DNA from 3 places in the Bacillus paranthracis genome. Region 1 is predicted to be linked to each of the others. Evidence: riboswitches for the same ligand, from Rfam matches in the RefSeq annotation. Region 1 holds a riboswitch; each other region holds the start of a gene.
The links. Region 1 has a riboswitch for S-adenosylmethionine ahead of NLJ82_RS24485 (methionine ABC transporter ATP-binding protein). Riboswitches for the same ligand answer to the same signal wherever they lie in the genome.
Positions count from the first base shown of each region.

Region 1 (4,599 bases):
ATTGTTCGGTGGCTTCACTTCTTCCTGCAAGGCAAAAAGCGCCTTTACGTCAGAAGCTCCATCCCCCTCACAATCTGAACGAGCCGCTTGCGCTTTTTATTATGATCCAGCTCCAGCGGCTAGAACAGTCGGTCATTTCACTCCTTCACTTGAGGCAAAAGGCGCCTCTAGTTCAGGAGTTCGGGTGTCCTCCTGTTCTGAACGAGCCGCTTGCGCTTTTCATTGTCTAGCTCCACCTCCTAGCCCTTCATGTCTAAGAACCTTCCGCACGAGAAGACAAAAAGCGTCTTCTGTGCGAAAGAACCTTAGCCAACAGGGCTAAGCAGTCGGTTCCGCTTTTCTTTTGCAAAAATAAACAGGAAACAACATGAAAATAACGAATATACTATATACTAAGTTAAAGGTTGTATAGTATATGGTGATCGGGTGATGACATATGATTTATGTAGAAAAAGTCATTATTGTAGAAGGTACATCAGATAGAAGAAAGATTGAATCTATTATTCGTGAACCGGTGGAAATTGTTTGTACAAATGGTACAATTGGTTTGTCGAAAATGGATGAGCTCGTTGATCAGTTTTTTGATAAGGAAGTGTATGTGCTAGTGGATGCTGATGATGCTGGAGAAAAGTTAAGGAAACAGTTTCGAAAAGAATTTCCGCAAGCAGAGCATATTTATATTGATCGCTCGTACCGGGAAGTGGCAACAGCGCCATCTTCACACTTAGCAAATGTATTATGGGGAGCTGACATTGACGTTTATACAGAATATTTACGGTAAGGAATGATAGAAGTGATTGACTGGACAGGAGCCGAAGCTACAGCCTTAATAGAGAATGAAGAAAAAACAGTGTTATATGTATATACTCCAATGTGTGGAACATGTCAATTAGCAAAAAAGATGTTAACAGTCGTTGAGATGACAATTGAAGACCTCAAAATTGGAATGTTAGATTTAAATTATGCTCCGCATTTCGCGAAAGAGTATGGAATTGAAAGTGTACCTTGTTTACTTGTTTTTGAAAATGGGACACTCATGAAGAAGATATATGCATTTCATTCGGTTGAATATTTATATACGGAATTAAAGTAGGCGGCAAAGTTTTTGCCGCCTCGACATATTTCTTGGGAAATATGTCGAGATGCAGGGTGGTTACAGTATTTGTCGAGCGAAAGTAACAGGATTGCTCTTTAGTGAGAGGGAATGGTATGTAATAGAAAGTGATATGAAGGATGTGATTTAGAGTGGAATTATATTCTTTGCTTCAATCATTTGTAAATTACGCTAATGGTCAATATCATTTAGAGCCGCTTTTAAGACAAGGAGAAAAAACTGTTAATTTCCGCTTTGGAGATGAAAGTTGTTCGTTACAAATTTCAAGAGATTATATAGAACTGTTGAAAGAAGAAAGAGGAACGGAGCAAATCGTTTGTGTAGATGAAGAAGATGTAAAACAATTGGTGAATGGCAATGTACGATTGCAAACGTTAATGAACGATGGACGTATACAATATTCGGGAACGTATCGAACGATGTTATTAATTGAATCGATGTTTCATATATGTAAACCGATGTCAGTGGGCGCTTAAAATTCTGAAGTTTCGTTTTTTACAAAAATTTCTGTTGACATGGTGTGTGGATATTGATACAATTCAATTCATAAAATATAGACAATTTCATAAATTACAAATCAGACGAAAATGTAATCTGATTTCTCTTATCAAGAGAGGTGGAGGGACTGTGCCCTGTGAAGCCCGGCAACCGTCAACTTATGTTGAAATGGTGCCAATTCCTGCAAAGCAAATGCTTTGAGAGATGAGAGAGAGGGATAATGTTGTTATATACGCATATAAACCTTTCTGCTTCTCTAAAGCGGAAAGGTTTTTTTGTTGTTTGAATGTGGAGGACATTCAAATAATAAAAGTAATGAGAACGGTGGACTACACGCATCAAAAATAAAAAATTGCGGAGTCGACCTAAACAAAAAAGGGGTGATACACCATGATTCTATTAGAGAATGTAAAGAAAATATATAAAGCAAAAAGCGGTGATGTCACTGCTGTAGATAATGCCAATTTAAAAATAGATAAAGGTGAAATATTTGGTGTTATCGGATATAGTGGCGCTGGAAAAAGTTCTTTAATTAGATTGTTCAATCAGTTGGAGAAACCAACTTCTGGCCAAATTACAATTGCAAATCGTGTCATTTCAGCAATTACAGGAAGCGAACTTCGTAAGGCAAGGCAAGAAATCGGAATGATTTTTCAGCACTTCAACTTACTTTGGTCACGAACTGTACGTGAAAATATCGAGTTCCCACTTGAAATTGCAGGTGTTGATAAGGCGAAGAGAAGAAAACGCGTTGATGAGCTAATTCATCTTGTTGGATTAGAAGGAAGAGGAGACGCGTATCCATCTCAGCTGAGCGGAGGGCAAAAGCAACGCGTTGGGATTGCAAGAGCATTAGCTAACAACCCACAAGTACTTTTATGTGATGAAGCGACGTCAGCTCTTGATCCAGAAACGACAGATCAAATTTTAGATTTACTATTAGATATTAATAAGCGTCTCGGCTTAACAATTGTACTTATTACACATGAGATGCACGTAATTCGAAAGATTTGTAATCGTGTTGCGGTAATGGAGAAAGGGAAGATTGTAGAAACAGGTCCAGTACTTGATGTATTCCGTAATCCACAGCAAGACATTACGAAACGATTTGTACAGCAGTTAACGGATTCTGAAGATACAAATGAAACGATTGAAAGTTTAATTGAAAAATATCCAGATGGAAAAGTAATTCGTTTGCAGTTTATCGGTGAAGCGGTAGAAAGACCAGTACTTCAAAGGTTAATGCAGCGCAGTGATATAGAAGTTAGCATTTTGCAAGGAAATATTGCACAAACGAATAACGGCTCTTACGGTAGTTTAGTTGTTCATTTAAATGGTGAGGAAACAGCGATTCAGCAAGCAATAGAGGGAATACATCAAGATCAAGTAGAGCTGGAGGTGATTGCACATGGATAAATTACTCACAAATGTTGATTGGAATCAAATGTTAGAAGCAACGGGTGAAACGTTATATATGACGGCAATCGCAGCTCTTGCCACATTTGTTTTAGGACTCATTTTAGGATTGTTACTCTTTATGACAGCGAAAGATAATTTATGGGAAAACAAAGCGGTTAACACGGCGATTGGAGCGTTCGTAAACATTTTCCGCTCGATACCGTTCATTATTTTAATCATTTTATTAATCCCATTCACAAAGATTCTGCTTGGAACAATTCTTGGAGCGAGTGCAGCACTTCCAGCTTTAATTATTGGAGCGGCACCGTTTTACGCGAGAATGGTTGAAATCGCCCTTCGTGAAATTGATAAAGGTGTAATTGAAGCTTCAAAAGCGATGGGAGCAAAAACAAGCACAATTATTTTGAAGGTGTTAATTCCAGAATCGTTACCAGCATTAGTATCTGGTATTACGGTTACGACAATTGCTTTAGTAGGCTATACAGCAATGGCGGGAGTTGTTGGTGCTGGTGGCCTTGGAACACTTGCTTATTTAGAAGGATTCCAACGAGGAAATAACGACGTAACAATCGTTGCGACAATTTGTGTATTACTAGTTGTATTTTTCATTCAATGGATTGGTGATCGTGTAACGACTCGAATAGATAAACGATAATAAAAAACGGGAGGATGTTTCAAATGAAAAAGTTATTACTTACAGCACTTATTTCAACTTCTATTTTTGGGTTAGCTGCTTGTGGCGGCAAAGATAAAGATGAAAAGAAACTTGTTGTTGGTGCTTCTAACGTACCGCACGCTGAAATTTTAGAAAAGGCAAAACCGTTACTTGAGAAAAAAGGAATTGAATTAGAAGTGAAAAAATTCCAAGATTACGTGTTGCCAAATAAATCGTTAGCAGATAAGGATTTAGACGCAAACTATTTCCAACACATTCCGTATTTAGAAAAAGAAATTAAAGATAAAAAATATGATTTTGAAGTAGCAGGAAAAATTCATTTAGAGCCAATTGGTGTATACTCTCAAAAATATAAAAGCTTAAAAGAGCTTCCAAACGGAGCAACAATTATTATGAGTAATTCAGTTGCTGATCATGGACGTGGTTTAGCAATTTTACAAAAAGAAGGCATTTTAAAAATTAAAGATGGGGTAGATCCAGTTAAAGCAACTCCAAAAGATATCGCGGATAATCCGAAAAACTTAAAATTCAAAACGGATATTGAGCCTGGTTTATTACCACAAGTGTATAACAATAAAGAAGGCGACGCTGTTCTAATTAACTCAAACTATGCAATTGATGCGAAGTTAAACCCAGAAAAAGATGCAATTGCAATTGAAAGTAATGATTCACCATACGCAAACGTAGTAGCTGTTCGTAAAGGCGATAAAGATAAGAAAGAGATTAAAGCTCTTGTAGAAGTATTACATTCTAAAGAAATCGAAGACTTCATTAATAAAGAATATAAAGGGGCAGTTGTTCCTGTAAAAGAATAATTGCTGTAAAAGGGCTGGTGTATGCCAGCCTTTTTTATAACTACATAATTATACAGGAGAAGGGGACATCATATGAA
Region 1 is NZ_CP101135.1:4,704,549-4,709,147, reverse strand. Features, by position in the region: gene NLJ82_RS24500 (toprim domain-containing protein) at 437-781, shown strand; gene NLJ82_RS24495 (thioredoxin family protein) at 785-1,093, shown strand; gene NLJ82_RS24490 (hypothetical protein) at 1,246-1,590, shown strand; SAM riboswitch class I at 1,716-1,823, shown strand; gene NLJ82_RS24485 (methionine ABC transporter ATP-binding protein) at 2,003-3,028, shown strand; gene NLJ82_RS24480 (methionine ABC transporter permease) at 3,021-3,686, shown strand; gene metQ (methionine ABC transporter substrate-binding lipoprotein MetQ) at 3,710-4,522, shown strand; gene metQ (methionine ABC transporter substrate-binding lipoprotein MetQ) at 4,595-4,599, shown strand, end outside.

Region 2 (4,599 bases), 1.8 Mb from region 1:
TGATGGGACGAGTAGTCCGAAACATATTGAGAAGATGAAAAATCCGAAAAATGAATTGGCGTATCGCTCGTTTTATAATCCGACAACGTACGTATGGGGACCACCTGGAACAGGGAAGTCTTACAATTTATCACGTATTATTTCGGCTCATTATCAAAAAGGAAAGTCGGTACTTGTGTTAGCTCATAGTAATGCAGCAGTGGACGTATTAATGAGTGAAGTAACAAAGCAAATTGAAAAGAAAAAGAAATGGACGCCTGGTGAAATTGTTCGTTACGGTTATAGTCAACACGAACATATACGAAATCATGAAACGTTACTTGCGTCGAAGTTAGTTGAAACGACGAACGGGTCTTGGGGTGAGGAGAGACTCTATTTAGAAGAGACACGACAAGAGCTTCGTGAAAAGATTTTATCGTATAAAGCAACATCTGCTGATAAGAAGCGTATACAAGAGATAGAAAGTGATCTTCGAAAGCAAAAAGCGAAAATTAAAGAAGTAGAAAAAGAATATATTGAAAATGCGAAAGTGATTGGTGCGACTTTATCGAAATGTGCTATTGATTCACTTATTTATGAGCGTACATTTGATTTAGTTGTCGTAGATGAAGTGAGTATGGCGTTTGTTCCGCAAATTGCATTAGCTGCTTCACTTGGAAAACGTATCGTCGTTTGTGGTGACTTTTTACAGTTACCTCCAATTGCGATGGCAAACCATGAACTCGTTCGAAAATGGCTTGGCGAAGATATGTTTTACCATGCCGGGATTGTGGAGTCTGTTAATAAATCAGAAGCACATCCGAACCTGTTTATGTTGCAGGAACAAAGACGTATGCATGCGGATATATCGAAGTTTACGAATTCGTTTATTTATAAAAATAGAGTATACGATCATCCGTCTGTTTCCGAGCGTAAAGAACTTGCGAAACTACAACCGTTCGCAAATGAAGCGAGTGTTTTATTTGATACGAGCCAAATGGGAGCTTTTTCGTTAAAAGACGCTGCTTCAGGATCTCGTTTTAACATTATGTCTGGTTTAGTAGCAATGCAAATGATGTTAATCGGACTGTTAGATGGTGTGCAATCCATTGGTGTTGTGACGCCTTACAGAGCGCAGTCTCGCTTTTTATCAACGTGTATTAGAGAAATGTTACAGAGAACGAAATACCAAAACATACCTGTTTTAGCAGCGACAGTTCATAAGTTCCAAGGATCTGAAAGAGATATGATGATTTTTGATACAGTAGATAGTTATCCGCAAGAACGACCTGGCGTATTATTCTTTGACCATAAAAACCATCGCCTCGTCAATGTAGCAGTGACAAGAGCGAGAGGGAAGTTTATTCAATTATCAGATTGCCACTATATGCGCAAAAATTTATCGAGAAAACAAGCGTTGTCACAATTAACGGCTCATATAGAACGCCACGGAGATGTGTATGATCGCACGACATCAAGACAATTGTGGGAACGGAAAATATCGAAACGATTACGCTGGTTTATGGAAATGAATCTTGAGGAAACGAAAGGGGTATTAAAAGATATTTTAGCAGCAAAACGAAAAATCATTATTTCACTTCCAAGTACGAAACAAGTAGATAAACGAGTATGGCAAGCGTTAATGCGTACAAATGCGCAAATAACGGTGTATAGTGATGGACCAGTTCCACTGAAAAATGTAAAGTTACAAAGACAAAATAAAGCATTCCCGTTCCTAGTAATCGATGATGAAATCTTTTGGGCAGGCGCACCCCTTACATCTCAAATGATGTTTGAAGGTAGTACAGAATTTCCGTACGTATGTGCAAGACTGCAAGCACCAGAAACCATTGGTGTATTAAAAGGGTTTTTAGATATTCGGTAAATTCGGATAGGAATTCCTTGACTTTTATTTGAAATGAACTTAGAATGAATGTAATTTAATATAATTTTATGAAAATTCTTATCACGAGAGGTGGAGGGACTGGCCCTATGATACCTCGGCAGCGGATTCGTTATGAATACTGTGCCAATTCCAGCAAGGTAACTTGAAAGATAAGAAAGAAGCTCAATTTGACTGTATATACAGAAGCCTCTTTCTATCTTTTAGAAAGAGGCTTTTTTACGTGAAAATAAAAGGAGGAAGAAAAATGGGAGCGACAGGAGTAGCGTCACAAAGAAAAAAAATTGAAGAGAGTATCGAAAGAAATAAGGAAAAGTACATAGAAACAAGTCATGATATTCATGGGAATCCGGAGATTGGTAACCAAGAGTTTTATGCATCTAGAACGTTAAGTTTATTGCTAGGTAGTGCAGGATTTCAGTTGCAGCACAATATAGCTGGACATGAAACGGGATTTATTGCGCGAAAAAGTTCAGGGAAACAAGGACCAGCAATCGCATTTTTAGCTGAGTATGACGCTTTACCAGGACTTGGCCATGCGTGTGGTCACAATTTAATTGGCACAATTAGCGTTGCAGCAGCAATTGCATTATCAGAAACGCTTGAAGAAATTGGCGGGGAAGTTGTTGTGTTCGGAACACCAGCTGAAGAAGGAGGACCGAACGGTAGCGCAAAATCGAGTTATGTAAAGGCAGGTTTGTTTAATAATATTGATGCAGCGCTTATGATTCATCCGAGCGGAAAAACAGCGACAACAAGTCCTTCACTAGCAGTCGATCCACTTGATTTTCATTTTTACGGAAAAACAGCTCACGCCGCAGCATCACCTGAAGAAGGGATTAACGCATTAGACGCGGTGATTCAGCTGTACAACAGTATTAACGCACTTCGCCAACAACTTCCGTCAGACGTGAAAATTCATGGCGTGATTACAGAAGGCGGAAAAGCACCTAACATTATTCCTGACTACGCCGCAGCAAGATTCTTCATCCGTGCTGCAACGAGAAAAAGATGTGCGGAAGTAACAGAAAAAGTAAAAAATATCGCACAAGGGGCAGCACTAGCAACAGGCACAAAAGTAAAAATCCATCAATTCCAAAATGAAATCGATGAACTACTCGTAACAAAAACATATAACGATATCGTAGCCGAAGAACTGGAATTACTAGGTGAGGATGTAAACCGTAAAGAAAGACTCGGCATCGGCTCAACTGACGCAGGAAACGTAAGTCAAGTCGTACCAACCATTCACCCGTACATTAAAATCGGCCCAGATGACTTAATTGCACATACGAATGAATTTAGAGAAGCAGCGCGTTCAGAATTAGGGGATAAAGCATTAATTACATCGGCAAAAGCATTAGCAAATACGGCGTATCGATTAATTACAGAAGAAGGGTTGTTAGAGAAGGTGAAGGAGGAGTTTAGAGAGGCGCAGAGGAATCAGGGATAGGTGATTGAAAGGAGTGGATGATCCACTCCTTTTTCTTTTTTGGAAAGCTGGTGCCTATCACTTTATTAGAACGACAATTTTTCCTCAAACTCACTCTTTAAAACAATTAAAGGAGACGATAAGCCGAATTGCATTAAAGAGTCTAAAAATGCAGCGAGAGAATCCATCGAATCGCTCATGACCTTCATCATATAATTAAATTCCCCGCTAATTCGATATAAATCTGTTACTTCAGGAGCGGCATTACAATATTGGATAAAATCAGAGCATTGGCTCGTTTTAAACATGATGAATGCTTGAATGTTTTTATTAATTTTAGAAGGTTCAAATTTCGTTCGGTAAGCCGCTATAACTCCTTGATCTTCAAGTTTATTCATACGCTCCTTTACAGCAGGTTGCGTCATGGATATAATTCGTCCTATTTCTGAAACAGAAATTCTTGCATTTTCATACAACAAGTTCATTATTTTATGGTCGATTTCATCTAGTTTTACTGCATTTTGCATTGTGTAGCCTCCTTATTTTATTTTTTAAAGTGAATCACAAACTATAACTATAATATCATAAGTGAACGAGCTAAATTACCTATAAATCTATATTTAAAATAATTGGTTTTTACATAAAAATATAAGTATAGGTTTTTATCAAACGTAAATTTAGGAAGGATGGAAAAAATGAAGAATCTTGATGGGAAAGTAGCGTTAGTAACAGGGGCGAGTCGCGGAATTGGTCGTGCGATTGCGATGAGATTGGCAAACGACGGTGCATTAGTGGCAATTCACTACGGTCGAAATAAAGCAGCTGCAGATGAAACAATTCGTGAGATTGAATCTAATGGAGGAAAGGCGTTCTTAATTGAAGCAGATCTCAATTCAATTGATAATGTCAAAAAGCTAGTAGAACAATTAAAGAATGAATTACAAATAAGAGTTGGTACATCAGAGATTGATATTTTAGTAAACAATGCAGGGATAGGTACACAAGGGACGATTGAAAATACGACAGAAGAAGTTTTTGATGAAATTATGGCCGTAAATATTAAGGCGCCATTCTTTTTAATTCAGCAAACATTACCGTTACTACGAGCAGAAGGGCGCATTATTAACATTTCATCAGCTGAAGTAAGACTTGGTTTTACAGGGTCCATTGCATACGGCTTAAGTAAAGGTGCATTAAATACGATGACACTGCCTCTAGCTAAACATCTTGGAGAAAGAGGGATAACTGTGAATACAATTATGCCTGGATATACGAAGACAGATAT
Region 2 is NZ_CP101135.1:2,952,366-2,956,964, reverse strand. Features, by position in the region: gene NLJ82_RS15135 (AAA domain-containing protein) at 1-1,864, shown strand, start outside; SAM riboswitch class I at 1,940-2,041, shown strand; gene NLJ82_RS15130 (M20 family metallopeptidase) at 2,130-3,335, shown strand; gene NLJ82_RS15125 (Lrp/AsnC family transcriptional regulator) at 3,401-3,841, opposite strand; gene NLJ82_RS15120 (SDR family oxidoreductase) at 4,010-4,599, shown strand, end outside.
Region 2: linked by a shared signal. The riboswitch ahead of NLJ82_RS15130 (M20 family metallopeptidase) and the one ahead of NLJ82_RS24485 (methionine ABC transporter ATP-binding protein) in region 1 are both predicted to bind S-adenosylmethionine.

Region 3 (4,599 bases), 710 kb from region 1:
GTAAGATGTTATTTTGTAATTTTTCTTCTATACATTTCATCAATTAATACCTTCTTTCACTTCTTGCTTTTCTCTCACATATTTAACAAGATGTTCTGTAATTTCATATTTTAAAAATGGTGTAATAAGATAAATGCCGTTAAAGTATTTCATCGCCGCATCGATTAATTCTTGAGAAATACGAATCCCTTCCTCAATTGCTGCCTCTTTCGTTTCATGTCCATCCATTCTCTCTCTTACTGCTTCAGGTAAAGTAATACCTGGCACCTCAAAATGAAGAAAATCTGCATTCCGTTTACTTATTAATGGCATAATCCCAATAAAAATAGGTTGTTCTAAATGCTTTGTCGCTTCATACACTTCTTCAATTAACGCGATATCATAGATTGGCTGCGTTAAGAAATATTCTGCTCCAGCATCTATTTTCCGTTCCATTCGCTTAACCGCTGCTTTTAAATGTCTTACATGCGGGTTAAATGCACCGCCCACAGAAAACCTTGTTGCCGGTCCAATGGATTTCCCTAAAACGGAACGCCCATCGTTCATTTCTTTAATCATTTTAATGAGCTCGATAGAGGACAAATCATATACAGAAGTGGCACCTGGAAAATCACCAACGCGCGCTGGATCTCCAGTTAAAGCTAACACTTCTTCCATGCCTAACGCTGATAATCCTAGTAAATGAGATTGTAGTCCGATGACGTTATGGTCTCTACATGTTAAGTGCGTCAATACCGGAATATCATGCTTCGTTAATAATGCTCCCATTGCCATATTCGAGATACGGGGCGATGCTAATGAATTATCTGCTAGAGTAATAGCATCTGCTCCAGCTCTTTTCAATGCTCTTGCGCCTTCAAAAAACCGCTGCGTATCTAACGTTTTTGGTGGATCTAATTCCACTACTACGGTCGTTTGTTTTTTTGCTTTCTCTGCTAAAGTGACATGAGCTTTTGAACGTTTCTCATGTGTATGAACTACTTTCGGTCTTTGAACCGTATCCTTTTCTATTACAGGCGTAACATTTAGAGTAGCACGTTTCATACTTTCAATATGCTCTGGAGTCGTGCCACAACAACCGCCCAATAACCGAATACCTTGCTCAATAAATTTCGGTGTCATCGCTTCAAAATAAGCTGGACTTCCCTCATATACGTATCGTCCCTCTACATAATTTGGGAGACCTGCATTTGGATATGCTGACAAGTAACCATTTTTCGGAATCGATATCATTTTAAAAGCTTCCGTCATATGAAGTGGCCCTAGTTGGCAGTTCAATCCAACAACATTTGCACCGTAATCTAAAAGTTGTTTTAATATTTCATTTACATCATTTCCATTTTGAGTCGTACCCGCCTCATGTAACGCCAATTGCGCTACAATTGGAATATTTGTTTCTTTTCGTAACACCTGGACAGCATGAAGTAATTCAAACTCATCATAAAAAGTCTCTAATAGCAGTCCATCAACCTGTTCTTCTAATAATGCACTTGCCTGTTCCAGTAACATAAATTCTCGCTCCATATCAGTTGTCGTAACCGCCCCGATATGTTTCATACCACCAATTGTGCCTAAAATTGCATTTCTGTCTGTAACAGATGCTTTCGCCAATTTTACTGCCGCTCTATTAATTTCAGTAACTTGATTTTCTAATCCATACATACGTAATTTCGCTTCATTTGCTCCGTACGTATTTGTTTGAATCACATCTGCCCCAGCCGCTACATATTGCTTATGAATCGATATAATTAAATCTGGATCAGATATATTCAATTCTTCAAAACTACTTTGCAAACCATGTGAATGTAATAACGTCCCAACCGCACCATCACCTATTACAATTCCTTTTGATAATAAATCTAGTAATTTCACAAATCTCCCTCATTTCTATCAATATAAAAACCCCCCTCTTCACTTTGAAGAGGGGGACATAATCGATCCTCCTCTTATTATGCAAAACATTCGTTTTGCAGGTATTAGCACCGTTTCAAACATTTCGTTTGAAGGTTGCCGGGTTTCACAGGGCCTTTCCCTCCACCGCTCTCAATAAGAGTTTGTCTTTATTATTTTATTTATGTAGCTAAAAGGAAATGCGTTCCCCTTTTAACAATGTTTGTTAATTTTTTTATAAATTTAGCACGCACAAATACAAAAGTCAATGACACTTGCGGAAAAATAAAAATTATTTAAAATAAAGTTGCAATTCAATTATCTTTTGTTGTAAAGTTAAAAACATAATAAAATTTCATACGAACATTCTTATCTAGAGAGGTAGAGGGACTGGCCCTATGACGCCTCAGCAACCATTAACATTTGTTAATAAGGTGCTAATTCCAGCAAATTGTGAAAGATTTGACAGATGAGAAGAAGACTCTATTCAAACCGAAAGCCTTCTTCTTAGAAGGCTTTTTTATTTTATATTCAACTAATGGTTCAATTTAAAAAGGAGGAATTTTCACATGTCAACTATCGAAACAAAATTAGCGCAAATCGGAAACCGGAGTGAAACTACAACAGGAACTGTTAATCCACCTGTTTATTTTTCAACTGCTTATCGTCACGAAGGAATCGGTAAATCTACTGGATTTGATTATTCACGAACTGGAAATCCAACGCGCGGCCTATTAGAACAGGCAATCGCAGACTTAGAGTGCGGCGAACAAGGTTATGCCTGTAGTTCAGGGATGGCAGCCGTTCTTCTTGTCCTTTCCCTATTCCGCTCTGGAGACGAACTTATTGTTTCTGAAGATTTATACGGTGGCACTTATCGATTATTTTCTGAGCACGAAAAAAAGTGGAACGTTCGATGTAGATACGTAAATACACAATCTATTAAACAAATTGAGCAAGCCATCACAACGAAAACGAAGGCTATTTTCATAGAAACTCCAACTAATCCATTAATGCAAGTTACCGATATTGCCGCTGTTGCAACTGTAGCGAAAAGACACGGACTACTTCTTATTGTAGACAACACATTCTACACACCTTATATACAGCAGCCATTAACAGAAGGTGCCGATATCGTACTTCATAGTGCAACGAAATATTTAGGTGGTCATAACGATGTACTAAGCGGACTTGTCGTTGCAAAAGGAAAGGAACTTTGTGAGGAAATCGCTCATTATCATAATGCCTCTGGTGCGGTCTTAAGTCCATTTGACTCATGGCTATTAATCCGTGGTATGAAAACGTTAGCGCTTCGCATGAGACAACATGAAGAAAATGCAAAAGCAGTTGTTGCTTATTTAAATAATGAGGATGGGGTAACAGATGTATTTTATCCTGGAAGAGGCGGCATGATCTCGTTTCGTCTGAAAGATGAAACATGGATTAATCCATTCTTACAATCTTTATCCTTAATTACATTTGCCGAAAGTCTCGGTGGTGTTGAAAGTTTAATGACATATCCAGCAACACAAACACACGCTGATATTCCTGAAGAAATTAGAACAGCAAACGGTGTATGTAATCGTCTTCTTCGATTTTCCGTTGGTATTGAAAATAGTAACGATTTAATTCAAGACTTACAGCAAGCCATTAAACTTGTAAAAGAAGGTGTAAGAATATGAGTTATTCTATAGATACACTCTTACTGCACAACCAATATAAACATGACTCGCAAACAGGAGCTGTTAACGTTCCCATCTATAACACATCAACATTTCACCAATTTGATGTAGATACGTTCGGGAAATATGACTATAGCAGGTCAGGCAATCCAACTCGTGAAGCTCTTGAAGACATCATTGCTTTATTAGAAGGCGGAACAAAAGGATTTGCCTTCGCATCAGGAATTGCAGCGATTTCTACTGCATTCCTCCTCCTTTCACAAGGTGATCACGTACTCATTTCAGAAGACGTATACGGAGGAACTTATCGAATGATAACTGAAGTTCTCTCCCGTTACGGTGTTTCACATACATTTGTTGATATGACCAATTTAGAAGAAATAAAGCAAAACATTAAGCCAAATACAAAACTCTTTTATGTAGAAACACCTTCCAATCCACTTTTAAAAGTGACAGATATTCGTGCTGTTTCTAAACTTGCAAAATCTATTGGCGCCCTTACTTTTGTTGATAATACATTTTTGACACCACTATTCCAGAAACCACTTGACCTTGGCGCTGATGTCGTTCTTCATAGTGCCACAAAATTCATTGCCGGTCATAGTGATGTTACTGCCGGATTAGCAGTTGTAAAAGATACCGATCTCGCTCAAAAACTTGGCTTTTTACAAAATTCATTCGGCGCTATTCTAGGCCCGCAAGATTGTTCTCTCGTACTTCGTGGTCTAAAAACATTGCATGTACGTCTTGAGCATTCAGCTGCTAATGCCAATAAAATTGCACACTATTTACAAGAGCACGCTAAAGTTCAAAATGTCTATTATCCAGGATTACAAACACATCTTGGATTTAACATTCAACAATCTCAAGCTACATCAGCAGGAGCTGTCCTATCTTTCACTTTACAATCAGAAGACGCACTTCGCCAATTTTTATCAAAAGTAAAATTACCTGTCTTTGCGGTTAGTTTAGGGGCTGTCGAATCGATCCTTTCCTACCCAGCTAAAATGTCACATGCAGCACTATC
Region 3 is NZ_CP101135.1:3,996,842-4,001,440, forward strand. Features, by position in the region: gene metH (methionine synthase) at 1-40, opposite strand, end outside; gene NLJ82_RS20690 (bifunctional homocysteine S-methyltransferase/methylenetetrahydrofolate reductase) at 40-1,872, opposite strand; SAM riboswitch class I at 1,944-2,053, opposite strand; SAM riboswitch class I at 2,257-2,366, shown strand; gene metI (cystathionine gamma-synthase/O-acetylhomoserine thiolyase) at 2,460-3,572, shown strand; gene metC (cystathionine beta-lyase) at 3,569-4,599, shown strand, end outside.
Region 3: linked by a shared signal. The riboswitch ahead of metI (cystathionine gamma-synthase/O-acetylhomoserine thiolyase) and the one ahead of NLJ82_RS24485 (methionine ABC transporter ATP-binding protein) in region 1 are both predicted to bind S-adenosylmethionine.